Regions from separate parts of the Leclercia sp. W6 genome, predicted to be linked through region 1. Evidence: predicted binding sites of a transcription regulator. Region 1 holds the regulator's gene; each other region holds the start of a gene.

Region 1 (10,162 bases):
CTGTTCACCTCCTCCGAGCTGACCCGTGATTTTATTGAAATTGGACGCGATGCCGGATTATGGGGACGCCGTTCCCGCTTGCGCTTGAGCGGCAAACCCTTACTGCTGACCGAGCTGTTTTTACCGGCGTCACCGTTGTACTAAGAGGAAGAGAAAATGGAGAGGAGTCTGACGCAGAACAAGCTGCTGGCGTACCACCGGCTAATGCGAACGGATAAGCCGATCGGTGCGCTGCTGTTGCTGTGGCCGACCCTGTGGGCGCTGTGGGTTGCTACCCCCGGGCTGCCGCCGCTGTGGATCCTGGCGGTATTTGTGGCAGGTGTCTGGCTGATGCGAGCCGCGGGCTGTGTGGTTAACGATTATGCCGATCGCAAATTTGACGGCCACGTGAAACGCACCGCGAATCGTCCGCTGCCGAGCGGCGATGTCACGGAGAAAGAGGCGCGGACGCTGTTTGTGGTGCTGATCCTGCTCTCGTTCCTGCTGGTGCTGACCCTCAACACCATGACCATCCTGCTCTCCGTGGCAGCACTGGCCCTGGCCTGGGTCTACCCGTTTATGAAGCGCTACACCCATCTGCCCCAGGTGGTGCTGGGCGCCGCCTTTGGCTGGTCGATCCCCATGGCCTTTGCCGCCGTCAGCGAAAGCGTGCCGCTGAGCTGCTGGCTGATGTTCCTGGCCAATATCCTCTGGGCGGTGGCCTACGATACCCAGTACGCGATGGTTGACCGCGACGATGATCTGAAGATTGGCGTTAAATCGACGGCCATTCTGTTTGGTCGTCAGGACAAGCTGATCATCGGGATTTTGCAGGTCGCGGTGCTGGTGCTGATGGTGGCAATTGGTTACCTGAATCAATTGAACGGCGCATTTTACGCGGCGGTCGCGGCGGCGGGCGTGCTCTTTATCTACCAGCAAAAGCTCATTGCCAACCGTGAGCGCGAGGCCTGTTTTAAAGCGTTTCTTAATAACAACTATGTCGGGCTGGTATTGTTCCTCGGCCTGGCGGTGAGTTACTGGGCATAAAAAAGCCGGGTGGCGGCTTCGCCTTACCCGGCCTACGATCTGGCAAACCCTGTAGGCCCGGTAAGCGTTAGCGCCACCGGGCGTTTTTTATTCGCCCTGCGTCGCGCTCTCAATCGTTAAGCGCACGTCAGAGGTGATCAGCTCTGCCAGCATCTGGTAAACCTTCATCGTCTCTTCCGGCTCGGCATCACCGCTGTCACTGATATAACCCTCATCACGCAGCGTCAACACCAGCGAACTGAAGACCGCTTTGTCGAAGAACTCCGGCGCGTTGATGCCGTGCAGCATTGACAGACGCTGAGCCAGGGTACGGCTCTCTTTCTCCAGCGTACCGCGGTTGATCGACGGGTTGGCGCTCAGCAGCCAGAAGGTGATGGCGTAGCGCTGCACAGTCTCGCGCGCACCCGCCGCCAGCAGCTGTAGTGTGCGTGAGCGGGACGGGTTGATCACCAGAACGTCCTCTTTCTGCGTCATCAGCCCCTGGCGGACCAGCTCTTCAGTGTGCTTATCCAGCACCTCTGCCAGCTCATCGCTGTTCCAGCGCAGGAACAACTCGGCTTTCAGCATCGGGTAGAGAGCGGTGACATGCTCCAGCAGCGCCTGACGGCTGATCTGGCGATGCTGGGTCACGATGGCGGCCATCAGTGACGGCAGCATCAGCATATGCGCGATGTTATTGCGGTAGTAGGTCATCAGCACCGCCTGCTCGCGCGGCAGAATGATGATATCGCCGATCGTGTCTTTCTCGACCTCGAACTTGTTCATCTGCAATGCGTGATCGATGAGCTCGCTGGCACTGGCCGTCGGCACCGTGGCATCGGCGGCGTAGGGCACGTTGCGCATCAGGTTCAGGTAGCAGTCGATCTGCTCGGTCAACTGCTCGCGGGTGAGCGAGCGCTGGCGCGAAGCAAGCAGGGCGGTACAGCACAGGTTCATGGCGTTCGCCGCCCCGGCGTTGTTAATGCGCACCATCAGATCGGCAGCAATGGCGTTCACCGTCGGCGTCAGCCAGGCCGGACGCACCGCTTCGATCGGATCGATGGACTCACGCCACTCCGGTACACGGTGGTTGAGGTAGGTCATCAGCGGCATCGGCTCGCCGAAGTTAACATACCCCTGACCGAGGTTACGCAGCTTGCTCAGACCACGCAGCATCTGCAGCAGGCTCTCTTTCTCTTTGGTGGCGCCGCGCAGCTCTTTGGCGTAGGTGCCCACTTCCATCACGTGCTCGTAACCGATGTAGATCGGCACCAGCGTGATAGGACGCGTACCGCCGCGCAGCATCGCCTGGATGGTCATCGACAGGGTGCCGGTCTTCGGATCGAGCAAACGCCCGGTACGGGAACGGCCGCCCTCCACAAAGTACTCGACGGAATAGCCGCGGCTGAACAGCTCGCCGAGGTATTCACGGAAGACGGTGGAGTAGAGCTTGTTGCCTTTAAAGGTACGGCGAATAAAGAACGCACCCAGACGGCGGAAGATCGGGCCTGCCGGCCAGAAGTTGAGGTTGATACCCGCCGCGATGTGCGGTGGCACCAGCCCCTGGTGATAGAGCACGTACGAGAGCAGCAGGTAGTCCATGTGGCTACGGTGGCAGGGCACGTAGACAATTTCATGGCCGTCATGGGCCAGCTGGCGCACACGCTCGGCGTTGTGCACGTTAATCCCCTGATAGAGACGGTTCCAGGTAAAGCTCAGGATACGGTCGCTGAGGCGGATCATCTCGTAGGAGAAGTTGGCGGCAATCTCTTCCATCAGGGCGATGGCGTTTTGCTGCGCCTTCTCATGAGAGATCTTTTTGCTGCGCGCTTCGTCTTCAACGGCACGGGCAATGGCTTTCGACGCCAGCAACTTATTGAACAGATCCTGGCGAGCAGGCAGGCGCGGGCCTACCGCGGCAAGACGCTGGCGGGCAAAGTGCATACGCGCCACGCGGGCCAGCTTCTGGGCGATGGTTTTATCCGTGCCGTGCTCATCGGCCATGCGGCGCAGGGAGACGGAAGGTGAAAAACGGACAAAGCTGTCGCGGCCCAGCCAGTTGACGGCGAAAAACTTCTGCACCCCGTTGAGCATGCGCAACGGCGGATTCTCTTCGCCTTTATCACGCCCCGGACGACGGCCAAACATCACCGATACCGGCACCATCTGCACATCCAGCAGCGGATTGCTGCGGTGCAGGTCGAGGTAATCATGGAACAGCTTAATGGACTCTTCTTTCGGCGTGTACCAGGTGAATACGCGAGGTCCGCCGTGGATAAAGATGTAGCGTGGCAGTTGGGTGCCGTCGATCTCCAGCGGCTCCAGCGGATCCGGGAGATCGTGCGCCAGGCACTGGGCGCGCAGCGTCAGCAAGTCGGCCTTCGAGTTGTAAGGCAAAACGTACATAATAGGACGCGAGGTATCGAGTCCCAATTCCAGCGTGGGAACCGCCGGAATAGACTTGCTTTTTACCAGGACGCTTAATGGTAAATTAAGTAATTTGTAGTAAATTCGTGGCCAGCCAGACATAAACGATGTAAAGCCTCTGGTTAAAAATGCAATTGCGGCGCAAGGATAACAGAAAGCGCGCAAAATTTCTGTTGTTACCCGTCATACTTCCGGCGGCAGCGCAGCGCGCTTAAGCCACCGTTTCTGACGCTATTTTCGAAGAAAGGTTTCTTTTAATGGCCAACAATACCACTGGGTTAACCCGAATCATTAAAGCTGCCGGCTATTCCTGGAAAGGCATTCGTGCTGCCTGGATCAATGAAGCCGCTTTTCGCCAGGAGGGGGTAGCAGTCATCGCGGCGATTATTATTGCCTGCTGGCTGGATGTTGATCCCATCACCCGTGTACTCCTGATTGGATCGGTAATGTTGGTGATGATAGTCGAAATTCTGAACAGTGCGATCGAGGCGGTGGTCGACCGCATTGGCAGCGACTTCCATGAGCTTTCGGGCCGGGCGAAAGATATGGGCTCTGCCGCTGTGCTGATGGCGATTATCGTTGCCCTGTTTACCTGGGTCACGCTGCTTTGGGGACATTTGCGATAAGCCTTCAGAAACCGAACAAGTCTCTGGTTTTTTATGCGGTTTGTGGTTCCAAAATCGCCTTTAGCTGTATATACTCACAGCATAACTGTATATACACCCAGGGGGCGGAATGAAAGCGTTAACGACCAGGCAGCAAGAGGTGTTTGATCTCATTCGGGATCATATCGGCCAGACGGGTATGCCGCCGACGCGTGCAGAAATCGCGCAGCGTCTGGGCTTCCGTTCTCCAAACGCCGCTGAAGAGCACCTGAAAGCCCTGGCGCGTAAGGGTGTGCTTGAGATTGTCTCCGGCGCGTCTCGTGGTATTCGTCTGCTGGTTGAAGCAGAAGAGGGCCTTCCGCTTGTCGGTCGTGTCGCCGCCGGGGAACCGCTGCTGGCGCAACAGCATATTGAAGGCCACTATCAGGTCGATCCGGGCATGTTCAAACCGAGCGCGGACTTCTTGCTGCGCGTCAGCGGGATGTCCATGAAGGATATCGGCATTCTCGACGGCGATCTGCTGGCGGTACATAAAACGCAGGATGTGCGCAACGGCCAGGTCGTTGTGGCGCGCATAGATGATGAAGTGACCGTTAAACGTCTGAAAAAACAGGGCAACACGGTACAGCTGCTGCCGGAAAACAGCGAGTTTTCCCCGATTGTTGTCGATCTGCGTGAACATAACTTTTCCATCGAAGGGCTGGCGGTAGGCGTCATCCGCAACGGTGAATGGTTATAACCTCTTTCTGACAGACTGCGGCAACGCCGCAGTCTGCTTTTCTTTTTTCTCCCGGTCATACACATGTCTCTGCTGACTGCTTCAGACAAGGCGTTGTGGCGTCTTGCCCTCCCGATGATCGTCTCCAATATCAGCGTCCCGCTGCTGGGGCTGGTGGATACCGCCGTTATCGGCCATCTCGACTCTCCGGTCTATCTGGGCGGTGTCGCCATCGGCGCCACGGCAACCAGCTTCCTGTTTATGCTGCTGCTCTTTTTACGCATGAGCACCACCGGGCTCACCGCCCAAGCCTATGGCGCAAAAGATCCGCTGCGTCTGGCCCGGGCGCTGGTGCAGCCGTTGATCCTCGCGCTCGGCGCCGGGTTACTGATTGTGCTGCTGCGCACACCGCTTATCGATCTGGCGCTGCATATCGTGGGCGGCAGCGAGGATGTGCTGCATCAGGCGCGGCGCTTCCTCGAGATCCGCTGGCTCAGCGCCCCGGCATCGCTGGCTAACCTGGTGCTGCTCGGCTGGCTGCTGGGGGTGCAGTATGCCCGGGCACCGGTGATCCTGCTGGTGGTGGGTAACTTGCTCAATATCGTGCTGGATCTATGGCTGGTGATCGGGCTGAAAATGAACGTGCAGGGGGCCGCTCTCGCGACCGCTGTCGCCGAATACGCCACCCTGTTGCTCGGCTTGTGGATGGTCTGGCGGGTGCTGGCTCTGCGCGGCATTTCCCTGGCGCTGCTGAAAGCGAGCTGGCGGGGCAATATCCGCAAGCTGCTGGCCCTGAACCGGGACATTATGCTGCGCTCGCTGCTGCTGCAACTCTGTTTCGGCGCGCTGACGGTGCTGGGCGCGCGTTTGGGGCCGGAGATTATCGCCGTTAACGCCGTGCTGATGACGCTACTCACCTTTACTGCCTACGCGCTGGATGGTTTTGCCTATGCGGTTGAGGCGCACTCCGGGCAGGCCTATGGCGCCCGGGAAAGCGGCCAGCTGCGTGAAGTATGGCGGGCAGCCTGCCGTCAGTCTGGCATGGTGGCGCTGGCCTTCGCGCTTGTCTATGCCCTGGCAGGCAACCCGATCGTGGCGCTGCTGACTTCGCTGCCAGAGCTGCGCGCGCTGGCGAGCCATTATCTTGTCTGGCAGGTGATTTTGCCGGTGGTGGGGGTCTGGTGCTATTTGCTCGACGGCATGTTTATCGGCGCAACCCGTGGCGCAGAGATGCGCAACAGTATGGCCGTCGCGGCCGCCGGGTTTGGTCTGACGCTGTTCACCTTGCCCTGGCTGGGGAATCATGGCCTGTGGCTGGCCCTGAGCGTGTTCCTGGCCCTGCGGGGGCTCTCTCTGGGCTGGATCTGGCACCGGCACTGGCGCAACGGTACCTGGTTTCAATAACGGCTTCACCTTACTGAATGGTAAAAGATTCCGAATAACAAACCCAACGCCGCACGCTTATCTATAATTATTATCACGTCCAGCACGAAATGTATTTCAGGACGAACTTATCCTTAACGACCGAGCGAAGAGGAATCGATGATGAATAAAGACCAAGTCGGCGGTAACTGGAAACAGATCAAAGGTAAAGTAAAAGAACAGTGGGGCGACCTGACTGACGATGACATGACCGTTATCGAAGGTAAACGTGACCAGCTGGTGGGGAAAATTCAGGAACGCTATGGTTATGAGAAAGACCAGGCGGAGAAAGAAGTTGGTGACTGGGAAACCCGTAACAACTATCGCTGGTAACTCAGCGCTACCCGCAGGTACACGGATGTACGCTCAGGGCGACCCTCAGGTCGCCCCTTTTTTTGTGCTCAGCGCGGCTTCTTTTTCAGCTGGATAGAGTGGTCATGCTGGCAATTTTCCTGATGGCGGCAGGCCTCAACTTCCACGCAGTTGCGGCACAGGCCGTGCGCTTCAATCACATTGTGACGCAGGGCAAATCCCATTTTCGCCGCCAGAGTATGCATGATGTCTTCCACCCCTTCCGCGCCTTCTTCCTTCACGCTGCCGCAGCGATCGCAGATAAACATCGCTGAGGTGTGGGTAGGCTGATCGAACAGGTGGCACAGCACATAGCTGTTGGTCGATTCCACTTTATGCACAAAACCCTGCTCAAGCAGAAAATCGAGCGCCCGGTATACGGTAGGGGGCTTTGCCTGCGGCTCGCTTTCGCGCAGCAGATCGAGCAGGTCGTAAGCGCTGATGGCCCCATTTTGCAGGCTCAGCAGGCGCAACACTTCAAGGCGCTGCGGAGTCAGGCGCACATTGCGTTGCGCGCACAGCTTTTCGGCTTGCGCTAACAGTGCCTGCATTGTGGACGTTTCCATTTTGCACCTCGAATAACATGGAATAACAAACCGCCAGTTTACCATGTTCTGGCCTAAACGCCGAGATCCAGCAGGTGTGCTACCCTGACGAAAAACCACGGGGACTAAAAGATGAAAAGACCGGACTATATTCGACACTGGCGTGAGGTAGAAGGGGCCGATAACTCAACCTATCCCGACAGCACAGAGCGTTTCTCCATTGGCGCGCCCCTGGCTCGAGCGCTTGGCTTAGGCCGCCTCGGTATTCACCATGAACGCCTGCCGCCAGGGCGTCGTACCTCTTATCCACATGCCGAAAGCGATGAAGAGGAGTTTATCTATGTGCTGGAGGGTTATCCCGAAGCCTGGATCAACGGGTATTTATGGAAGCTGGAGCCGGGAGACAGCGTAGGATTTCCGGCCGGGACGGGTGTCTGCCACACCTTTATTAATAACACCACTGAAGAAGTGCGGTTATTAGTGGTGGGCGAAGCCAATAAAAAATATAACCGAATTTATTATCCGCTAAATGCAGTATATGCCGCCACCCGCGAAGATCGCTGGATCGATCACCCGCCACAATTTTTTGGTCCGCATGATGGAAAACCCGGGCGAAAATAAATTCTTGTTCTATACCTATTTAAAGACATAAGGAAATCAATATCTTATCTAATACTAAAGTTTAAGACATATTTAGCTTCTAATACTTTTTTCACAGAGGACGTATTTCCCTGCGCGGCGTATAGCCGCCGGGGTTAATTTACCCAAAATAAGTCAGGTGTCCTGTGAAAATAAAACTCAAACTTTCTGTGGCTGGAATTGCCACCGGTATTCTTTTGTCTCATCAGGCTGGAGCCGCAACTACCTGGACGGAAGCACGCGGCGATGCAATGGGCGGAACAGGCGTTGCATCGGCCCATTATGGCAGCGGGGTATTCATTAACCCGGCGCTGTTGGCAAAATCAAAAGAGGAGGATGACGTCGCCATCATTTTCCCCTCCGTGGGAGCGCAAATTAGCGATAAAGACAATTTGCAGGATAAGATCGATGAAATCAGCGATGAGATCACCGACGATCGGCAGATGATCGACGATCTGACCGTGGCGCAGATCGCCGCCGATCCGCAAGGCACGCTCAGTGAGCTGCAGAGAGCCGCCGGCAACCTTGCCGATCAGCTGGAATTTCTTGATGGCAAAACGGCGCATGCCAACGCCGGCGGTGGGATAGCCGTGAGCATCCCGGGTTCCGGCCTGTCGCTGGCGTTTGTCGCCAAAGCTAATGCTCATGCCCGCGTTAGCTCAGAAATCGATCCTCAGGACATCGGTTTTTTACGCCGATTGCAGGGTAGCCCGGGAATGACCAACCAGATGGCGCTGAGCGCGGCGCGCAACGGCAGCGACGTGATTACCCGCAATCTTAACTCTGTTGCCATGGGCAGAGGGGCCATCGTCTCCGACTATGGCGTGGCGATTGCCCGTCAGTTTACGGTAAGCGACCTGCCGGTTTCGGTGGGCGTCATGCCGAAACTGCAGCAAACCTGGCTCTATAACTACACCACTTCCATTTATACCTATGACAGCGGCGACTTTAACAGCAGCCGCTACCGTAACGACGATACCAGTTTTAACGTTGATGTCGGCGTCGCGGTGGACTTTGGTGAGAACTGGACGGTGGGCCTGAGCGGGCAGAACCTCTTATCACGTGATATTGATACCAACGACATCCGCATTCTCAACGGGCGTACCGGGCAGGTGGTGAGCTATCAGGACACATACCAGATCCGCCCGCTGGTCACGGCGGGTGTCGCCTGGCATACCGGCCTGCTTACCCTCAGCGCCGATGGCGATCTGACCGAAACCCGCGGCTTTAAGAGCGAAGAAGACGCGCAGTATGTCGGCGTGGGGGCAGAAGTGACCCCGCTGAGCTGGCTGGCGGTGCGCGCAGGCTTTCGCGGTGACGTGAGGGGCAACGACAGCAACGTCTTCACGGGCGGGTTAGGCTTTGCGCCGTTTAATACCGTGCATATCGATTTGACCGGTATTTACGGGGAAGATGAAACCTGGGGAGCCGGGGCCCAGTTGAGCCTGACCTTCTGAAGGCATCCGGAGGCGCTCGGCCTCCGGCGAATATGTGCTATAGTAGCGCCCCATTTTCACCAGATGCTTAAAACTTCGCCATGTCGTCAGAAAACTCGTCCCGCTATCCTGCCCACCGTTTTTCCATCGCGCCGATGCTCGACTGGACAGACAGACATTGCCGCTACTTCCTGCGTCTGCTGTCGCGCCACACTCTGCTCTATACCGAGATGGTGACCACCGGGGCGATCATTCACGGCAAGGGTGACTATCTCGCCTACAGCGAAGAGGAGCATCCGGTGGCGTTGCAGCTGGGCGGCAGCGATCCGGCGGCGCTGGCGCACTGCGCTAAGCTGGCTGAGGCGCGTGGCTACGACGAGATTAACCTCAACGTTGGCTGTCCTTCCGATCGCGTGCAGAACGGCATGTTCGGCGCCTGCCTGATGGGTAATGCGCAGCTGGTGGCCGACTGCGTGAAAGCGATGCGCGACGTGGTATCCATTCCGGTGACGGTAAAAACCCGCATCGGCATCGACGATCAGGACAGCTACGAATTTCTCTGTGATTTCATCGGTACGGTGGCTGGCAAGGGCGAGTGCGAGATGTTTATCATCCATGCCCGCAAAGCCTGGCTCTCAGGCCTGAGCCCGAAAGAGAACCGTGAGATCCCGCCGCTGGATTACCCGCGCGTGTATCAACTGAAGCGCGATTTCCCGCAGCTGACCATGTCCATTAACGGCGGCATTAAGTCCCTTGAAGAGGCGAAAGGGCATCTGCAGCATATGGACGGCGTTATGGTGGGCCGTGAGGCGTACCAGAACCCGGGCGTGCTGGCGGCGGTAGATCGCAAAATCTTTGGTGTGGACGTTGCCGATCGTGACCCGGTGGCGGTGGTGCGGGCGATGTACCCTTACATTGAGCGCGAGCTGAGCAACGGCACCTATCTGGGCCATATCACCCGTCATATGCTGGGGCTGTTCCAGGGTATCCCGGGGGCGCGGCAGTGGCGTCGTT
Region 2 (10,162 bases), 1.1 Mb from region 1:
GCGAGTTTAACCAGACCCTGCGTGACAATCTCACCGCCATCATCGCCGAGGATTGCGTCCGGGTGGATGAGTCGATGGTGCCGAAACGGACCTGGTGGAATCTGGGCAAAAGCGTGGTGGTGTTCCACTTCCTGCGCCATTTCCCGGCGCTGGTCGGCTGGTTGCCTGCACATACGCCTAAACTGGCGCAGGTCCCCCCGCCGGTACAACCCGAGATGGAGACTCAGGATCGCGTTGAGGCGAGCAACACGGGGGTAAAACCCTGATGAGCAAAAAACATTCGCGCTGGCGTCTGGCAAAAAAGATCCTCACCTGGGTATTTTTTATAGCCGTAGCAGTGCTGCTGGTGATTTACGCCAAAAAGGTCGACTGGGGCGAGGTGTGGAAGGTCATCCGCGACTACGACCGTGTATCGCTGATGGGCGCCGTGGCGCTGGTGATACTGAGCTTCCTGCTGTATGGCTGTTACGACCTGCTGGGACGAGTCTACTGCGGGCATAAGCTGGCCAAGCGCCAGGTTATGCTGGTGTCGTTTATCTGCTACGCCTTTAACCTGACCCTGAGTACCTGGGTGGGCGGCATCGGGATGCGTTACCGCCTTTACTCCCGCCTGGGGCTACCCAGCAGCACCATCACCCGCATCTTCTCTCTGAGTATTACCACCAACTGGCTGGGTTACGTCCTGCTGGGCGGCGTAATCTTCACCGCGGGCGTGGTGCAGTTGCCCGCTCACTGGTATATCGATCAGTCGACGCTGCGCATTATTGGCATCGTGCTGCTGCTGGTGATTGGGTTCTATCTGTGGGCCTGCGCGTTCGCTAAGCGGCGCCATGTGACCATCAAAAAGCAAAAGCTGGTACTTCCCTCCTGGCGTTTTGCGCTGGCGCAGATGGGCATTTCCGCCGCCAACTGGATGGCGATGGGGGCCATTATCTGGCTGCTGATGGGTGAAGATATCAACTACTTCTTCGTGCTGGGTGTGCTGCTGGTGAGCAGTATCGCCGGGGTGATTGTCCATATTCCTGCCGGGATTGGGGTGCTGGAAGCGGTGTTTATCGCCCTGTTAGCGGGAGAGCATGTCTCTCACGGCACCATCATCGCCGCCCTGCTGGCCTATCGTATGCTCTATTATTTCCTGCCTCTGGGGCTGGCGACGGTCTGTTATCTGGTGCTGGAGAGCCGGGCGAAGAAGTTGCGGGCCAAAAACGAACAACAGATGGCGAAGTAATGGCGGGATTGGCCGGGTGGCGCTGCGCTTACCCGGCCTACGGTGTTGTGGGCCCGGCAAGCGAAGCGCCGCCGGGCAAGGCAATCAACGACGGTTGCCGAAGATGCGCAGCAGCATCAGGAACAGGTTGATGAAGTCCAGATAGAGCGTCAGCGCCCCCAGAATGGAGTATTTACGCAGATTTGAGCTGTCGCGCACGTCAATCTGCTCGCCAATGTTTTTCAGCTTCTGGGTGTCATAGGCCGTCAGCCCGACAAAGACAATCACCCCGATATAGGTCACCGCCCACATCAGCGCTTCACTCTTCAGCCAGAAGTTCACCAGCGATGCCAGCACGATACCAATCAGCGCCATAAACAGCATGTTGCCAAAGCCGCTCAAGTCGCGTTTGGTGGTGTAGCCGTAAAGGCTCATCGCACCAAACATCCCGCCGGCCACCACAAAGGTGCTGGCGATCGAGGAGTAGGTGTAGACGAGGAAAATACTGGAGAGCGTCAGGCCGGTCAGCGCCGAATAGAGCATAAACAGCGTGGTGGCCATCCCTGCGCTGAGCTTATGCACCAGCCCGGAGAGGACAAACACCAGCGCCAGCTGGGCGATGATCAGGCCAAAGAAGGTGATTTTGCTGGAGAAGACAAACATCATCACCGCAGGGGTGTTGGCGGAAAACCACGCGACAAACGCGGTGAGCAGCAAGCCGCAGGTCATCCAGCCATAGACCTGGGCCATATAGGTTTGCAGCCCGGTACGGCTCTGCTGCACGATGGAATCGGAACGGGGAAATCTGTCCATAACACACTCCTTTTTAAGTGGACACACTGTTAAAGCCTAACACATCCCGGCAATCCGGCTACCAGCGGTTGGCGGCTTCCTTATCGCTGTCGCGGGACTCGACCCAGCGATCGCCCTCCGGGGTCGCTTCGCGCTTCCAGAACGGGGCGCGGGTTTTGAGATAATCCATAATAAACTCACCCGCCGCAAAGGCGCTGCCGCGATGGGCGCTGGTGACGCCAACGAAGACGATCTCCTCCCCCGGCCACATCTCGCCGATGCGGTGGATCACGGTCACGCGGCCGAGCGGCCAGCGCTGACGCGCCTGCTCAACGATCTCCGCTAGCGCTTTTTCCGTCATGCCAGGATAGTGCTCAAGGGTCAGCGCTTTTACGCTGTCGCCGAGATTATGGTTACGCACCTTGCCGGTGAAGGTGACCACCGCGCCATCTTCGTCACGCTCAGCAAGCCAGTTATACTCCGTGCCGACGTTAAAACGCGCCTGTTCGACCAGGATTTTGGTGTCACTCATTTCAGCCCCCGGTCACCGGTGGGAAGAAAGCCACCTCATCGCCCGGTTTGACCGGATGCGTGAACTCCACCAGCGTCTGGTTCACCGCCGCCAGCAGTTTGCTCGCGTCCAGCGCCAGCGCCCAGCGGTCGCTTTGCGCCGCCAGATGCGCCCGCAGCGCTTCGACGTTTTCCACCTCGATATCCAGCGTCAGGCTGTCGGTATTCACCAGCTCGCGCACCTGCGCAAAAAACAGTACTTTAATCATTCTCTGGTGCCCTGAAATCACCCGATTTTCCCCCGCTTTTCGCCAGCAGGCGAACCGGGCCAATAACCATGTCTTTCTGCACCGCTTTGCACATGTCATAGATGGTTAACGCCGCCACGGAGGCGGCAGTTAAGGCTTCCATCTCCACGCCGGTTTTCCCGGTCAGGCGGCACAATGATTCGATGCGCACCCGGTTGTGCTCCGGCTCGGCCCGCAGGTTGACCTCCACTTTGCTGAGCATAAGCGGATGGCACAGCGGGATCAGATCCCAGGTGCGTTTCGCCGCCTGGATCCCGGCGATCCGCGCCGTAGCGAAGACGTCCCCTTTGTGGTGGCTGCCGTCAAGGATCATTGCCAGCGTTTCGGGAAGCATGGTGACGAACGCTTCCGCGCGGGCTTCACGCACGGTTTCGGCCTTGGCGGAGACATCCACCATATGGGCTTCGCCCGCGGCGTTAATGTGGGTCAGTTGCGACATAGCTTATTTCTTCAGGTGAGGATGGAAATTACACGGACGCGTGCGGGCATCCAGCTGCGGGGCAATGATATTTTCCCACGCGGTGCGGCACGCTTTGGTGGAGCCTGGCATGGCGAAAATCACCGTGTTGTTGGCGATCCCTGCGACAGCACGCGATTGCAGGGTGGAGGTGCCAATCTCTTCAAACGAGAGCATGCGGAACACCTCGCCGAAGCCTTCTATCTCGCGATCGAAGAGCGGCAGCAGCGCTTCCGGGGCCTGATCGCCTGCGGTAAAACCGGTGCCGCCGGTGATCAGCACCACCTGGACGTTATCGCTGGCGATCCAGCGCGACACTTCCGCGCGAATGGCGTAGCGGTTCTCTTTGACGATGGCCTTGTCGACGATCTGATGCCCGGCCTCGTGGGCTGCATCGCGCAGCCAGTGGCCGGAGGTGTCATCTTCTTCGCCGCGGCGTTCAGAAACGGTAAGAATAGCAATACGCGTCGGGATAAATTCAGCGCTTACCTGACTCATCTTCTGGTTCCTTGTAGCGATTACCCGCCAATGTATGACAGGTTCTGGGTGATCCCGGTGTTGCCCTGATGCAGGAAGTGGGTCTGTTTTTTGTGCATCAGCGCCTCAGAAATGCGTGCTTCCAGCGCCGCCTGCTGCGCATCATCGGCCAGCAGATCGCGCAGGTCGACGCCGCCGTCGCCAAACAGGCAGAGGTGCAGCTTGCCCAACGACGAGACGCGCAGGCGGTTACAGCTGGCACAGAAGTCTTTTTCATACGGCATGATAAGGCAAATCTCCCCTTCGTAGTCGGGGTGACAAAAGACCTGCGCCGGGCCGTCGCTGCGCTGGCGAAGCTGGTGGATCCAGCCGCGTTTAAGCAGCTCATCGCGCAATACCATGCCGGAGATGTGATGACGGGAGAAGAGGTCGCTGCCCTCGCCGGTTTCCATCAGCTCAATGAAGCGCAGCTGAATGCGGCGGGGTTTGATCCACGCCAGGAAGGTATCCAGTTGATGATGGTTCACATCGCGCATCAGCACGGTGTTGACCTTCACCTTGTCGAAGCCGGCCGCAAAGGCCGCGTCGATGCCTTCCATCACCTGGTGGAATTTATCCTGTCCGGTGATGGCGTGAAACTGGCGGGCATCCAGGCTGTCGACGCTGACGTTGATGGCGGTCAGCCCCGCGTCGCGCCACTGCGCGACATCGCGCGCCAGACGATAGCCATTGGTGGTGACCGCAATCTGGCGGATGGCGTCGTTTTCACGTACCGCCGCGATGATATCGGTGAAGTCCCGGCGCAGCGAGGGTTCGCCGCCGGTAAGACGGACCTTCTCCGTTCCCATGGCGGCAAACGCGCGCGTGACGCGGCGCACTTCGTCCACGGAGAGAAAGCCGTTATTGGTGACGCTGCCAGGCTTATAGCCATCCGGCAGGCAGTAGGTGCAACGGAAGTTGCACACATCGGTAATCGACAAACGCAGGTAAAAAAACTTACGCGCGAATGCATCGGTAAGTTGTGAAGCCATGTACACCTTTCCTGATACGGGAGGCACAGTCATTTCTTCCTGTACCCTGGTGGCAAAAGCGCCACGGCCAGAGCGCCATATCTGTCGACACAGGCGCAAAGGCTAGAGTGTATGTTTTCAATGATGAAAACGTGGTTATGTCGATAGTAGCGTGTTAAAGCGAGTTTCGCTATCGTCGACTTACGCTATATAAATGTGTATATAACGAGCTAATCGTGCCATTTCGGTTCAGAATACGTCATTATCACATTTTTGCATTGATATACGTCATTTTGCGCGGGTCGCAGCATCGTCATTTAGGAGTAGTTGCGTTACTGTTTACATGTTGGTCTTAATAAGGAATTTTTATGCGCAATCGCACTTTTGCGGATCTTGACCGGGTGGTCGCTCTCGGCGGAGGCCACGGACTGGGCCGGGTCATGTCCTCCCTGTCATCGCTCGGCTCCCGCCTGACAGGGATCGTCACGACCACCGATAATGGCGGCTCAACCGGGCGCATCCGCCGCTCCGAAGGCGGCATCGCCTGGGGAGACATGCGCAACTGCTTAAATCAGCTTATCACGGAACCGAGCGTGGCTTCGGCCATGTTTGAGTATCGTTTTGCCGGTAATGGCGAACTTTCCGGGCATAACCTTGGAAATCTGATGTTAAAGGCGCTGGATCACCTCAGCGTCCGGCCTCTGGAGGCGATCAATTTAATTCGCAACCTGCTTAAAGTGGACGCCTTTCTCATCCCCATGTCCGAACTTCCGGTTGATTTGATGGCAATCGACTGCAACGACCATGAAGTGTATGGCGAGGTAAATATCGATCAGCTTGCCCTGCCCCCGAAAGAGCTGATGCTCTACCCCACTGTCCCGGCGACCCGCGAAGCAGTAGAAGCGATTGGTGAAGCGGATCTGATCCTCATCGGCCCCGGCAGTTTTTACACCAGCCTGATGCCGCTCCTGCTGATTAAAGAGCTGGCCCAGGCGCTGCGGCGCACGCCCGCCCCGGTAGTCTATATCGGCAATCTGGGTCGCGAGCTCAGCCCGGCCGCCGCCGGGCTTTCGCTGGCCGCAAAGCTGGCGCTGATGGAGCAGTATGTCGGTAAAAAGATCGTCGATGCGGTAGTGGTCGGGCCGAAAGAGGATATCTCAGGTATGGAAGGCCGGGTGGTGGTGCAGGAGCCGCTCGAAGCAAGCGACATCAAGTACCGCCACGATCGGCATCTGCTGCGCGTGGCGCTGGAGAGAGCGATTCAGGCGTTGGGTTAGCTTGTACGGCCTGTAATGCCCGGTGGCGCTTCGCTTACCGGGCCTACAGGCAGAGTGCCGTTGTTGAGCCAGTAAGCGCCACCGGGTACAAACTACGACGCGGCGATGAATAAATCCCGTAGCTGATGCAGCTGGTCGCGGATCTGCGCCGCCTCTTCGAACTCCAGGTTCTGTGCGTGCTGCATCATCTGCCCTTCCAGCTCGTGGATTTTCTGCTGCAGCGCTTTCGGCGTCAGGGCCACGGTATCGGCCTCAACCGGTGAGCGCGACTTGCCGCGTCCCTTGGTTTTGGTTTTCGCGATATTCTGGCCAAGCTGCAGGATATCCACCACCTTCTTGTTGAGCCCCTGCGGAACAATCCCGTGCTCTTCGTTATAGCGCTGCTGCTTCTCGCGACGGCGTTCGGTTTCGCCGATCGCTTTCGCCATCGACGGGGTGATCTTATCCCCGTAGAGAATCGCTTTACCGTTAACGTTTCGCGCCGCACGACCAATGGTCTGGATCAGCGAGCGCTCGGAACGCAGGAAGCCCTCTTTGTCGGCGTCCAGAATCGCCACCAGCGACACTTCTGGCATATCCAGCCCCTCACGCAGCAGGTTGATCCCCACCAGCACGTCGAACTCGCCAAGACGCAGATCGCGGATAATTTCCATGCGCTCCACGGTGTCGATATCCGAGTGCAGATAGCGCACCTTCTCACCGTGCTCTTCGAGGTATTCGGTCAGGTCTTCCGCCATCCGCTTGGTCAGGGTCGTCACCAGCACACGCTCGTTAATGGCCGACCGGGCGCGGATTTCCGAGAGCAAGTCATCCACCTGGGTGGCCACCGGACGCACTTCGATAATCGGATCCAGCAGGCCGGTCGGACGCACCACCTGATCCACCACCTCGTCGCCCGATTTCTCCAGCTCGTAGTTGCCTGGCGTTGCGGAGACGTAGATAGTTTGCGGCGCCAGCGCCTCGAACTCTTCAAACTTCATTGGACGGTTATCCAGCGCCGACGGCAGGCGGAAGCCGTACTCCACCAGGGTCTCTTTACGCGCCCGGTCGCCACGATACATCCCGCCAATCTGCGGAATGGTGACGTGGGATTCATCCACCACCAGCAGGCCATCCGCCGGCAGGTAGTCAAACAGGGTTGGCGGCGCTTCGCCCGGCCCACGGCCAGAGAGATAGCGCGAGTAGTTTTCGATACCGGAGCAGTAGCCCAGCTCGTTCATCATCTCGAGATCGAACTGGGTACGCTGGCTGATACGCTGCTCTTCCAGCAGCTTGTTATTTTCTAACAGCACCCTGCGACGATCCGCCAGTTCAACCTTGATGTCCTCCATCGCCTGCACGATGCGCTCGCGCGGGGTGACATAGTGGGTTTTTGGGTAGACCGTGAAGCGCTGAATGGTCGATTCCACATGGCCGGTCAGCGGGTCGAACAGCGACAGCCGCTCCACCTCTTCATCGAAAAGCTCGACGCGCAGCGCGAAGTCGTCCGACTCCGCCGGGAAGATGTCGATCACTTCGCCGCGCACGCGAAACGTACCGCGCTGGAACGCCTGATCGTTACGGGTGTACTGCAGCTCGGCCAGGCGACGCAAAATGGCGCGCTGATCGATAATCATCCCCACGGTCAGGTGCAGCATCATCTTCAGGTAGAGATCCGGGTCGCCGAGGCCGTAGATGGCCGATACCGAGGCCACCACCACCACGTCACGGCGCTCAAGCAGCGCCTTGGTCGCGGACAGACGCATCTGCTCAATATGCTCGTTCACCGAGGCATCCTTCTCGATAAAGGTGTCCGAGCTGGGAACGTAGGCTTCCGGCTGATAGTAGTCGTAGTACGACACGAAGTACTCCACCGCATTCTCGGGGAAGAACTCTTTCATCTCGCCGTAGAGCTGCGCCGCCAGGGTTTTGTTCGGGGCGAGCACCATTGTGGGGCGCTGGAGATCGGCGATCACATTAGCGACGGTGAAGGTTTTACCCGACCCGGTCACCCCCAGCAGCGTCTGGTGCGCAAGCCCATCCTCCAGCCCCTCTTTCAGACGGCGAATCGCTTCAGGCTGATCGCCGGAAGGACGAAAAGCGGAATTCAGTTTGAACGGTTTACTCATGAACGGCGACCTGATGATGGTTGATACGGCAGGTGAGTAATTTTACTCTTGATGGCTATTTTTGCCAGTAAATTATACTGGACATAAATACAGTGGCAACCGCGACGTTTTGTGCCACCCTGGGCAAGAATCAAACGAAGCTGCACAAAATTTCGCCTGCGACGGGATAAAATTCCATCAACGCACGGTTATCCCCAGAACTTTTTATTTTTTAACATTTGTCAAGGCGAGACGCCGAACTTAAGCGCATTATCGTGACCGTTTAATGACAAAGATTGATTTTATTTAACGCATTGATTCCATTTATTATTTTCAAAAAGACGCGTTTCGCAGCAATTCAGGCGCAGGCCGCGTATTCTCTCGCTTACCCCGCGTTTTCTAACTCTAATGCACATGGTTATCCACAGGAATAGTGGATAACTGCCTCCAGCCCATACGGAGCGTGACTCGGCTAATTCCCGGTTTTTACCCACAGCGAGACGGTAAAAAATTTTTATGACCCAATGTTGGCGATCTTATGACAATAAAACGTTCACCCACCAGTGAGACATTGATCACATTTTAACCAAAATAGTACCTGCACCAGGTGAATCATACGGGGCACCGGCGCAGTGCATCCCCCTCTCCTCGCAGCGCTTATTTTTGCACCTAATCTGAAAAAAGGCGGTTTAAACGCTATTTTTTTGGCCAGTGGCAAGAGTCTTGCAGAGTATCAGGGGACACTGATGTCTGAAAAGGAGTAAGACCATGTTGAGCCTGCGTGCCGTTAATCAGTATTACGGGGATCGCCACACCCTGTGGAACGTTGACCTCGATCTGCCGCCCGGCGTCTGTACCGGGGTGGTCGGGCTGCCCGGAATGGGGAAAACCACCCTCGTAAACTGCATTGCCGGCCTGCTGCCTATCGCCAGCGGTACGATGGTCTGGCATGACGCCGGAGCCTCGCCTTGTGAGTGGCTTCCGGGAACCGAAATTGGGTTTGTCCCACAGGACAGGCGGATTTTTTCCCAGTTGACGGTAGAAGAGAACCTGCATATCGCGCGGATGGCAAAAGGGAGCGTGGGCGGGTCGGTGAGTAGCGAAATTTTTGAGTTCTTTCCGGAACTTTACCCGCTACGCCAGCAGCGGGCGTCAGGGCTGAACGACGACCAGCAGTACCAGCTGGCACTGGCGAACGCGCTGGTCACCCGCCCTCGCCTGCTGATCCTCGACGAGCCCAGCCGTGGCGCCAGCCCGCTGTTTAGCATCAGGCTGGCGCAGCTGCTGCTGAGGTTTAACCGCGAACTGGGGCTAACGGTGCTGCTGGCCGAGCAGCACCTGTCGCTGATCCGCCGGGTGGCGGAGCGCTTCTGCCTGCTATACCGCGGGCGAAACGTGGCCCAGGGCCGCGTCAGCGAGCTGGATGACCCACTTATTGCCCACTGGATGGGGCCGACGGCGCCAGTGCGCTGAGAGAGAGATAACGCCCAATATCCGCCGTGTCGGCCTGCTCGCCAAGCCAGGGGATTTCGCCCAGCAGCGGTGCAGGCAGTACGCGTTTCAGCGTTGCCATGTATTCGCCATGACGTTTGCCGGGTGCCATCACCCCGTTCGCCACCCAGCCCGCAACATGCAGCCCCGCCTGGCGGATCGCCTGGGCGGTCAGCATGGCGTGGTTGATGCAGCCCAGCTTCACCCCCACCACCAGGATCACCGGCAGGCGCTCGGCGATCGCCCAGTCGGCGAAGGTCTGCTCCGGGGAGAGCGGCGTAAACCAGCCGCCCGCCCCTTCCACCAGCACCCAGTCGGCCTGGCTTTCCAGCGCGCGTAGCCCGGCGGAAAGCACGCTAAACTCGATGGGACGCTGCTCATCGGCGCTGACAATATGCGGCGAGGTGGGTTCGGCGAAGGTGTAAGGGTTTACCGCCGGGTAGCTCAGCGCCACGCTGCTGTTGCGCTGTAGCGCCAGCGCATCGCTGTTACGCAGCCCTTCCGCGGTCATTTCGCTGCCAGAGGCCACGGGCTTATAGCCGGCGG
Region 3 (10,162 bases), 1.3 Mb from region 1:
GCCATCCGGCGTCGGCCAGGCGCGCCACTGCTTGCCGTATACCGGGCCCAGGTCGCCGTTCTCGTCTGCCCATTCGTCCCAGATAGAGACATTGTTCTCGCGCAGATAAGCGATGTTGGTGTCGCCCTGCAGGAACCAGAGCAGCTCGTGAATAATTGAGCGTAAGTGGCAGCGCTTGGTTGTGACCAGCGGAAAGCCTTCCTGCAGGTTGAAGCGCATCTGGTGCCCAAAAATGGAGAGGGTGCCGGTACCGGTACGATCGTTTTTTGGCGTGCCCTCATCGAGCACTTTTTGCATCAGTTCAAGATACTGTTTCATGATTCCTCAGGAGACCTGTTGCTGTGGACGACGGTACGCCCAGACCATCATTGCGATACCCGCGACGATCATCGGAATGGAGAGGATTTGCCCCATGCTGATGTACTGGACCCATGTCCCGGTAAATTGCGCATCCGGCTGGCGGAAGAATTCCACGATAATGCGGAACGCGCCATAACCAATCAGGAACAGGCCAGAGACGGAGCCCGTCGGGCGCGGTTTACGGATGAACAGGTTCAGAATGATAAACAGCACCACCCCTTCCAGCGCCATTTCATACAGCTGCGACATATGGCGCGGCAGGACGCCGTAGGTGTCGAAAATCGACTGCCATTCCGGGTGCGACGGCAGCAGAGCCATATCTTCGGCACGGGACTGCGGGAACAGCATAGTAAACGGTACGCTCGGGTCGACACGGCCCCACAGCTCGCCGTTGATAAAGTTACCGAGACGGCCTGCGCCCAGACCGAACGGGATCAGCGGCGCAATAAAGTCAGAGACCTGGAAGAAGCTGCGTTTGGTGCGCTTCGCGAAAATGACCATCACCAGAATGACGCCAATCAGGCCACCGTGGAAGGACATGCCGCCGTCCCAGACGCGGAACAGGTAGAGCGGATCGTTCAGGAAGACCGGGAAGTTGTAAAACAGCACATAGCCGATACGTCCACCGAGGAAAACGCCGAGGAAACCGGCATACAGCAGGTTCTCCACTTCGTCTTTGGTCCAGCCGCTGCCCGGGCGTTTGGCGCGACGGCCAGCCAGCCACATGGCAAAGACGAAACCGACCAGATACATTAATCCGTACCAGTGCAGCGCGACGGGTCCTACTGAGAAAATGACCGGATCAAACTCCGGAAAATGCAGATAGCCACTGTTCATCTGTCACCACAAGATGTTGTTATTCCGCTGAAAGTGGACAGCGGTAGAGAAGCGCGCAGAGGAGTACCCTGCGCTCCAAAGTTGCGAATCATAGCACAAGCGAGCGTGGAGGTTGCGCCAGAGATGTAAAAGATGTGTATAGGGGTTTGTATCCCCCGGCGCAGACGCTGAGGGATACCTGGTGCCTAACGTCCGCCGCGGATCAGCCCGCCCATGCCGCGACGCTCCATAAAGGCCGCCACCTGATGCCGCACCTCCGTTGCCAGCTGGGCTTCAAGACTGCGTTTCGCCAGCTGCTGGGCCTCTTCAAAGTCGATATGGCGCAGCAGATACTTCACGCGGGCAACGGAACGTCCGTTCATGGACAAGTGGCGGAAGCCGAGACCAATCAGGATCGCTACACACATTGAGTCGCCCGCCATCTCACCGCATAAACGCAGATCAATACCGTTGGCGTCCGCCTCGCGGGCAATCATCGCCAGCGCGCGCAGCATCGCCGGATGCAGGCTGTCGTAAATACTCGCCACCCGGGTGTTGTTGCGATCCACCGCCAGCATGTACTGGGTCAGGTCGTTGGTGCCCACCGAAATAAAGTCGACGCGCGTGGCCAGCTGCGGGAGCATAAAGACCATCGACGGGACTTCCAGCATCACGCCAATGCGCGGCTTCGGTATTTCGTAGCCGATCATCTCTTCGACTTCGCGTCCGGCACGCTCGATCAGGCGGCGGGCTTCGTCGATTTCGTCAATGCTGGTGACCATTGGCAGCAAAATACTGAGGTTGCCGGTCGCCGCATTGGCGCGCAGCATGGCGCGCACCTGGATCAGGAAGATCTCCGGCTGATCGAGGGTAATGCGGATCCCTCGCCAGCCCAGGCAGGGATTCTCTTCGCTGATAGGCATGTACGGCAGTTGCTTATCTGCGCCAACGTCCAGCGTACGTAGCGTCACCGGCTTGTCGTTGAACATCTGCAGCATGCCCTGATACTGCGCCACCTGCTCCTCCTCAGAGGGGAAGCCGCTTTGCAGCATGAACGGGATCTCGGTGCGGTAGAGACCGATACCATCAATACGGCTGCCGAGCTTCTCTTCATGTTCCGGGCTTAACCCAGCATTCAGCATTACCTTGATGCGCTCACCGCTTTTCAGCGCCGCAGGCTGGTTGACGTCGTCTTCCGCCAGACGGCTCAGCTCATTCTCTTCGCTGATAAGGCGCTGATATTCCTGCAACAGTACCGGTTCAGGATCGACCAGCAGCTCGCCGCGATAGCCGCCCACCACCAGCGTTCGGCGGTGCAGCGCAGAGGGCTGAATATCGGCCCCCATTACGGTCGGGATCCCGAGCGCCCGCACCATAATGGCGGCGTGGGAGTTGGCGGCGCCGTCGCGAACCACGATCCCGGCCAGTCTGTCCTGCGGCAACTCCGCGAGCGTGGTGGCGGAAAGCTCATCCGCCACCAGCACAAAGCGCGGCGGCCAGGTATTGGCAGCCTGAATGGTGTCATCGAGATGGAACAGCAGACGCTGACCTAAGGTACGCAGATCCCCGGCACGCTCTTTCAGATAGCCATCGGTCAGGGCGGCAAACTGTTCGGCGAATTTTTCGACGACCTTTTTGACGGCCCACTCCGCCACCGAGCCCCTGTCGACCTCATCAAACAGCTCCCGACGGAGCCGGGCATCAGACAACAGGTGTGAATAAAGATCGAAGATCGCTGCCGTCTCTTTTTGCGCACCTGCGGCATAGCGCTTGCTGTAGCGGCGAAATTCGTTGGCAGCCTCCTCCAGCGCGCCGGTCAGACGTTCGCGCTCAAGGGCGGTGTCCAGCGTAGAGGCTTCGTAAACCTGCTCCATGAGCGGCAGCGTGGCGTCCATCCAGCCTTCGGCGATCGCGACGCCGGGTGAGGCCGGCAAGGCGCGAATACGTGTCTGCCGGTACTGACCAAACAGCGCCGCGAGCTGGGACTGGGAGAGAATAGCCGCCATTTGCGTGGCCAGCGTAACGAGGAATGACTCCTCGCTTTCGTCGTACTGACGCAGCTCACGCTGCTGCACAACCAGCACGCCCAGCAGCTGACGACGCTGGATGATCGGTACGCCCAGGAAGGCGCGAAAACGCTCCTCTTTTACGGAGGGGATATATTTGAAGCTGGGGTGTTTTTGCGCATCGGCAAGGTTGATGGGTTCGGCCAGACGCCCGACCAGACCCACTACGCCTTCATCAAACGCCAGCGCAACGGTACGACCACGCGGTTTTTTCAATCCGCGCGTGGCCATAAGGTAGTAACACCTGCGGTCGTGGTCGGCCAGATAGACCGAACAGACCTCGGTTTCCATCGCAAGGCAGATATCAGTGACCAGAATATCCAGCGCCTCGTTGAGCCGTGGGGCACTGGCCACCTTCTCGACTATTTCGCGCAGGCGGGTGAGCATAATGTGCGTAGCTTAACCTCTTTTACGTCGCCAGGCAGGTGCGCTCTGGGGCTTAGGAGGAACCTCCTGAAGCATCATTACGGCACTTGCGAACTCTTTCATCACCCTACGGTAAACATCGCGCTTAAACGACACGACCTGCCGAACGGGATACCAGTAGCTGACCCAGCGCCAGCCATCAAACTCAGGCGTGCTGCTGGTTTGCATATTGATATCCGCATCGCTGCTCACCAATTGCAGAAGAAACCATTTCTGTTTCTGGCCGATACATACCGGCTTTGTGTCCCAACGCACCAAACGCTTCGGTAACTTGTAACGCAACCAGTTGCGGGTCGAAGCCAGAATGCGAACATCCTTGCGGCTTAAGCCAACTTCTTCGAACAGCTCCCGATACATCGCTTGCTCTGCGGACTCTCCAGGGTTAATCCCGCCTTGGGGAAATTGCCAGGAGTGCTGACCATATCGCCGGGCCCACATGACCTGCCCCTGGCGATTACAAATTACGATACCTACATTCGGGCGGTAGCCATCGTCATCAATCACCGGACTACCCCAAACTAAACCTTATATATAAATGATTGTTTCACACTCCAGTGAGGCGGTAAACCACTCTCTTTCGGGCCTGGAGCCGAATAACATTTGAATAACTCACAATTATCATCGGAGTTATAAACAGATGACCGCCCGGAAGGGCAATTTTATACACTTTTTCTGTGGATAGAGTTGTGAAGAAGTATGGAATTACCGATGGACAACCCAGATCACTCTGAATATTGCAGAGATTAGCGTTTTTTACAACTCTCTATTTTTCATTAGTTTAAATGAGATTATCTGTGAAATGCACAGCATTGTGTGATGCAGGTCACCTGAAAGATCGTTGTGCTGATGAAAGATCGAGCAACGTCGGTTTTATCCACAGATTGTGCCAATAAGTTAGGCACATTTTGTCTGAATTTTCGATTTTCGTCGCGCGTCAAGGCTGTAAATGGAAACAGTAGTGGGGGTTATTCCCAGTTATCCCATTTTTCTGTGGATAACTGGGTGTAAGATCCTGTTTATTGTCAGTGACCAGATTTGGACAACCTGGATAACCGACCGGCAGCGCAGGGGAAAATGCCCATAAAAATACATATAAATCACTAACCTGGCACATGCAAAAAGAAAAAGATAAACTCTTTCAGTGCGGTGGAAAACTGCTGTTCATTTTTCAACCAAAAGGCAATTATCATGCTTCCCCTCGCTCCCCTCTCTTCGCCTCCTGCTACAGAAGCGGTGTTACTGCAACAAGCGCAGCGTCTGGCGGGCTATTCGCTGGGTGAACTCGCTGCCCTGGCAGGCCTGCCCATTCCGCCCGATCTTAAGCGCGATAAAGGCTGGACAGGCGTTCTGCTGGAGCTGTGGCTGGGTGCCAGCGCGGGCAGTAAGCCTGAACAGGATTTTGCCGCCCTGGGGGTAGAGCTCAAGACCATCCCCATCGACAGCGCAGGCCGCCCCCTGGAGACGACGTTTGTCTGCGTGGCGCCGCTAACCGGCAATACGGGGATCACATGGGAGAGCAGTCACGTGCGGCATAAGCTGAAACGCGTGCTGTGGATCCCGGTTGAAGGGGATCGCGCGATCCCGCTGGCCGCCCGTCGCGTGGGAGCCCCGCTGATCTGGAGCCCGAACGAAGAAGAGGATCGTCAGCTGCGTCTGGACTGGGAGGAGTTGATGGACATGATCGTTCTGGGTCAGGTTGAGCGCATCACTGCCCGCCACGGCGAGGTGCTCCAGCTACGGCCAAAAGCCGCAAACAGTAAAGCGCTCACCGAAGCCATTGGCGCACGCGGCGAACCGATCCTCACCCTGCCCCGGGGCTTTTATTTGAAAAAAAACTTCACGGGCGCGTTGCTGGCACGTCACTTTCTTCTGAATACCTGACTTTTTAGCCAGAATGTTGCTTTTTATCACACATTTCCCTGTTTTTTCAGAATTGACCACTTTCAGAAAAGCAACGGCAGAGTTATTACTACACTGATAACTAACACGAGCCAGGCGGAGGTAACAAGAATGAAGAAATGGGCAGTGATAATCTCGGCAGTTGGTTTAGCGTTTGCCGTTTCTGGTTGTAGCAGCGACTACGTCATGGCGACCAAAGATGGTCGTATGATTCTGACCGACGGCAAACCCGAAGTCGACGATGATACCGGGCTGGTCAGCTACCGCGATCAGCAGGGTAACAATATGCAGATTAACCGCGACGAAGTTTCACAGATTATAGAAAGATAATAATAAAGGTCAGCGGCTTGCTGGCCTTTTGATTTTTCTCTTCCCCTCTGTCATGTTTATAGTCCTTTGTCGGGAGTTTCCTGACGCAGATAACATGTCAAATAAGGAAGCCGGCTATGCATTATCACCGTATCCCCCATAGCGCTCTTGAGATAAGCCAACTGGGGTTGGGCACGATGACATTTGGTGAACAAAATAGCGAAGCCGATGCCCATGCACAACTCGATTACGCCGTCAGCCAGGGCATTAACCTGATTGATGTCGCGGAAATGTACCCGGTTCCGCCACGTCCTGAAACGCAGGGCTTAACTGAAACCTACGTCGGCAACTGGCTGGCAAAGCGCGGTAATCGCGAAAAGCTGATTGTCGCCTCCAAGGTCAGCGGCCCCTCCCGCAATAACGACAGCGGCATTCGCCCGAATCAGGTCCTCGATCGTAAAAACATCCGCGCCGCGCTGGACGCCAGCCTGACGCGTCTGCAGACCGATTACCTCGATCTCTATCAGGTTCACTGGCCGCAGCGCGCAACAAACTGCTTTGGCAAACTGGGCTACAGCTGGAGCGACAGCGCCCCTGTTGTCACGCTGCTGGAAACCCTGGAAGCGTTAACCGAGTGCCAGCGCGCGGGCAAAATCCGCTACATCGGCGTCTCTAACGAAACGGCGTTCGGCGTGATGCGTTATCTGCACCTGGCGGACAAGCACGACCTGCCGCGTATCGTGACCATTCAGAACCCGTACAGCCTGCTGAACCGCAGCTACGAAGTGGGTCTGGCGGAGGTGAGCCAGTATGAAGGTGTTGAGCTGCTGGCGTACTCCTGCCTGGGCTTTGGTACGCTGACCGGTAAGTATCTTAACGGCGCAAAACCGGCGGGAGCGCGTAATACCCTCTTCAGCCGCTTTACCCGGTACAGCGGCGAGCAGACGCAAAAAGCGGTGGCAGCCTATGTCGATATCGCCAGACGTCACGGGCTCGATCCGGCGCAGATGGCGCTGGCCTTTGTGCGCCGTCAGCCGTTTGTCGCCAGCACCCTGCTGGGCGCGACCACCATGGAGCAGCTGAAAACGAATATCGAAAGCTTCCATCTGGAGTTGAGCGAAGAGGTGTTAGCGGAGATTGAGGCGGTGCATCAGGTGTATACCTATCCGGCACCGTAATAAACGCAAAAAGGCAACGACAGTTGCCTTTTTAGTTTCATTGGTCGGGTAAGGCGAAGCCACCACCCAACAAGTCGCTCCGGCGGCGCTTCGCTTGCCGGGCCTACAAGGTCAAAGGCGGATTTCGTAGCCGCCGCCACATCATCGACGACGCTGCCACACCCAGAGCGCCGCTATCGCCACCGCAAACAGTCCGCCAAACCCGACGCCAATGCCCACCACAGGCACGCCCACCTTCACCGCAAGCGAGTAAAGACCGAGCATCAGCAGCATGGCGGCGTTTTCGCCGAGATTTTGCACCGCGATGGCATTTCCCGCGCCGACGGTATGCTTCCCGCGTTCCTGGAGCAGCGCGTTCAGCGGCACCACAAAGAAGCCCCCGCAGATCCCCATCAGGAAGAGCAGCGCATAGGAAGGCAACAGCGCATGTTGCAGGGCGAAGATCAGCACCACCAGGCCGATCAGGACCCCGGCAGGCATGCAACGGGCGACGGTTTGCAGCGTCACCAGCTTCGCCGCAGCCCCCGCGCCCAGCACGATCCCCACCGCCACCATGGCGTTGAGATAGGTCGGCGTGGCGTTATCGGTAATGCCCAGCGCCGTCGGCACCCAGAGCACCAGCAGGAAGCGCAGCGTCACCCCTGCCCCCCAGAACATGCTGGTGCCCATCAGTGAGAAACGGGTTTCGCCGTTACGCCACAGTACGCGACAGGCGTTAAAGAAGCTGGCGGTCATCGGCGTAAAGCGCCAGGACTGCCCCGGACGCGCCGCCGGCAGTTTCGGGATAAACAGGTTGGCAAGCACCGCCCCGCCATACACCACGGCACAGACCCCCAGCGCCGCCAGCACGTGCCAGTCCGCCAGCACGCCGCCGGCTACCGAGCCCAGCAGGATCGCCGCAATGGTGGAGGCCTCCATCAGCCCGTTGGCTTTCACCAGCTTATCGCCGGTGGTGAGTTCACCGAGAATGCCATATTTAGCCGGGGAGTAGGCTGCCGCCCCGACGCCCACCAGCGTATAGCCCACAAACGGATTGACGCCAAAGCAGATACTCGCCGCCCCCAGCAGTTTCAGGCTGTTGGCAAACATCATCACCCGCCCTTTGGCGAAGCTGTCCGCCACCTGGCCAACAAAAGGGGCAAAAATGATGTAAGCGCCCACAAACACCATCTGCAGGATCGGCTGGCTCCAGTCCGGGTAAAACTGGGATTTAAGCAGCGCCAGAGTGGCAAACAGCAGCGCGTTATCACCAAAGGCAGAGAGAAACTGGGCGGCGATAACCGCCATCATCCCTTTCGACCAGATGGATGTGTTAGTAGGTACTGACTCACTCATCATGCGGCTCCGCCTGTTCAACCATGCCTTTCAGGGTGACAAAATCCGGCTTACCGCTGCCCAGCACCGGAAGTTGTTTGAGATAACGAATATCACGCGGCACAGCCAGTTCAGGGATGCCATGTTCGCGCGCCTGTTGCAGAAGTCGCTCGCGTTTCAGTTCGCTGTCGGTGGTAAAGAGCACCAGGGCTTCACCTTTACTGGCGTCGGCCTTCACCGCGGTGGCGTGCATTTTGTCAGGGGATACCCCCAGCGCCAGCTGCTCCACCATCTCCAGCGAGACCATTTCACCGGCGATTTTGGCGAAGCGCTTCGCCCGTCCCTGGATCTGCACGTAGCCCTGGTCATCGAAGCGCACGATATCGCCAGTGTCGTACCAGCCGGTCTCCACCTCGCCGTTGGCGTTTTCCGCCGTTGGCGCTTCCAGCACGCCCGGATTTTCCACCCGCAGATAGCCGTTCATGATGTTCGGCCCTTTCAGCTGCAGACGTCCGCCCTCTTCAATGCCCGGCACAGCGAGCAGACGGGCGTCCATTCCCGGCAGAATGCGTCCTACCGTTCCCGGTTTGGCCGCCATCGGCACGTTAATAGAGACCACCGGCGCGCACTCGGTCACGCCGTAGCCCTCCAGAATGCGCAGGCCAAATTTATCCTGCCACAGCTGGCGGGTGCTCTCCTGCAATTTTTCCGCTCCGGCTACCACGTAGCGCACGCGATGGAAATCATACGGATTGGCAAAACGGGCGTAGTTGCCAAGGAAGGTCGAGGTGCCGAAGATCACCGTACAGTTACGGTCATAGGTCAGTTCAGGCACGATGCGATAGTGCAGCGGGCTCGGGTAGAGGAATACTTCAGCACCGGTCAACAGTGGCGTGAACAGCCCCACCGTCAGGCCAAAGGAGTGAAACAGCGGCAGCGCCGACATAAAGCGATCCCGGGCGGTAAAGTCGGCGATGGTCTTTATCTGCTCGACGTTAGCCAGCAGGCTTTTGTGGCTGTGAACCACCCCCTTCGGGTTCCCCTCCGAGCCGGAGGTAAAGAGGATCACAGCGGCATCTTCCGGCTGCTGTTTAACCTGCGCCAGGTGCGGCATCAGCAGGTGAGCAAAGATCCACAGCTTATCGCCGAGGGTGACTTCCGCCTTAAGATCTTCCAGAAAGACCCAGCGTACCTGAGTAAGCTGCTCCGGCAGATGCCAGAGTTTGCCTTTATCAAGAAACGTGCGTGAGGTGAAGACGGTCTTGATCTGCGCGGCGGTGAAAGCGCTGCTGAGCCCTTTCACCCCTGCGGTGTAGTTGAGCATGGCCGGGACACGGCCACGGGAGACGGCGCCAAAGATCACCGCCGCGCTGATCCCGGCGTTCGGCAGCATCAGGCCAATCTTCTCCCCTTGCTGGCTGTATTTCTCCAGAATACGGCCGACAAACAGCGTCTTGGTCAGCAGCTTGCGATAAGTATCAGGCGCAAAATTGATGTCATCGATGCAGTTTTTCTTCGCGCCATAACGGTACATCGCCGTCAGCAGCGACTCATACAGCGTTTCACGCGGACGCACCGCCATGCGGGCTTCCATCATGATCTGATGCAGCATCTCCCCGGCGATCTTACGTCGGTCGCGGGCGCGGGGCGCATCGGGCATCGGCAAGGTGGTTGGCGGCAGCAGATGCAGGGTAATCCGCGGGAACAGGCGCTGCTTCACCAGTCCTTTCAGGCGGCTGAAAAAGGTCAGCTCCGCGCCTTCAATGCGCACCGGCACTACCGTCGCGCCCGATT

What was found. Region 1 encodes LexA, which represses DNA repair genes until DNA is damaged. Its sites were predicted from a motif close to TNCTGTATGTACATACAGNA; they were not measured.
Region 2: a site for LexA is predicted at 8,222-8,241, ahead of uvrB (excinuclease ABC subunit UvrB). Genes of this name have one in related genera too.
Region 3: a site for LexA is predicted at 4,607-4,626, ahead of mutH (DNA mismatch repair endonuclease MutH). Genes of this name have one in related genera too.

Annotation. Positions count from the first base shown of each region.
Region 1 is NZ_CP031104.1:3,342,217-3,352,378, reverse strand. It holds gene ubiC (chorismate lyase) at 1-144, shown strand, start outside; gene ubiA (4-hydroxybenzoate octaprenyltransferase) at 157-1,026, shown strand; gene plsB (glycerol-3-phosphate 1-O-acyltransferase PlsB) at 1,114-3,534, opposite strand; gene DVA43_RS16325 (diacylglycerol kinase) at 3,690-4,058, shown strand; gene lexA (transcriptional repressor LexA) at 4,168-4,776, shown strand; gene dinF (MATE family efflux transporter DinF) at 4,840-6,159, shown strand; gene DVA43_RS16310 (CsbD family protein) at 6,301-6,510, shown strand; gene zur (zinc uptake transcriptional repressor Zur) at 6,579-7,094, opposite strand; gene DVA43_RS16300 (cupin domain-containing protein) at 7,206-7,694, shown strand; gene DVA43_RS16295 (conjugal transfer protein TraF) at 7,859-9,169, shown strand; gene dusA (tRNA dihydrouridine(20/20a) synthase DusA) at 9,250-10,162, shown strand, end outside.
Region 2 is NZ_CP031104.1:2,245,125-2,255,286, forward strand. It holds gene clsB (cardiolipin synthase ClsB) at 1-266, shown strand, start outside; gene DVA43_RS11005 (YbhN family protein) at 266-1,228, shown strand; gene DVA43_RS11010 (Bax inhibitor-1/YccA family protein) at 1,313-2,020, opposite strand; gene moaE (molybdopterin synthase catalytic subunit MoaE) at 2,079-2,531, opposite strand; gene moaD (molybdopterin synthase sulfur carrier subunit) at 2,533-2,778, opposite strand; gene moaC (cyclic pyranopterin monophosphate synthase MoaC) at 2,771-3,256, opposite strand; gene moaB (molybdenum cofactor biosynthesis protein B) at 3,260-3,772, opposite strand; gene moaA (GTP 3',8-cyclase MoaA) at 3,793-4,782, opposite strand; molybdenum cofactor riboswitch at 4,770-4,904, opposite strand; gene yvcK (uridine diphosphate-N-acetylglucosamine-binding protein YvcK) at 5,130-6,038, shown strand; gene uvrB (excinuclease ABC subunit UvrB) at 6,131-8,146, opposite strand; gene DVA43_RS11055 (ABC transporter ATP-binding protein) at 8,894-9,598, shown strand; gene bioD (dethiobiotin synthase) at 9,558-10,162, opposite strand, start outside.
Region 3 is NZ_CP031104.1:4,650,054-4,660,215, reverse strand. It holds gene thyA (thymidylate synthase) at 1-318, opposite strand, end outside; gene lgt (prolipoprotein diacylglyceryl transferase) at 325-1,197, opposite strand; gene ptsP (phosphoenolpyruvate--protein phosphotransferase) at 1,383-3,629, opposite strand; gene rppH (RNA pyrophosphohydrolase) at 3,642-4,172, opposite strand; gene mutH (DNA mismatch repair endonuclease MutH) at 4,857-5,549, shown strand; gene DVA43_RS22985 (YgdI/YgdR family lipoprotein) at 5,679-5,897, shown strand; gene DVA43_RS22980 (NADP(H)-dependent aldo-keto reductase) at 6,014-7,054, shown strand; gene lplT (lysophospholipid transporter LplT) at 7,196-8,389, opposite strand; gene aas (bifunctional acyl-ACP--phospholipid O-acyltransferase/long-chain-fatty-acid--ACP ligase) at 8,382-10,162, opposite strand, start outside.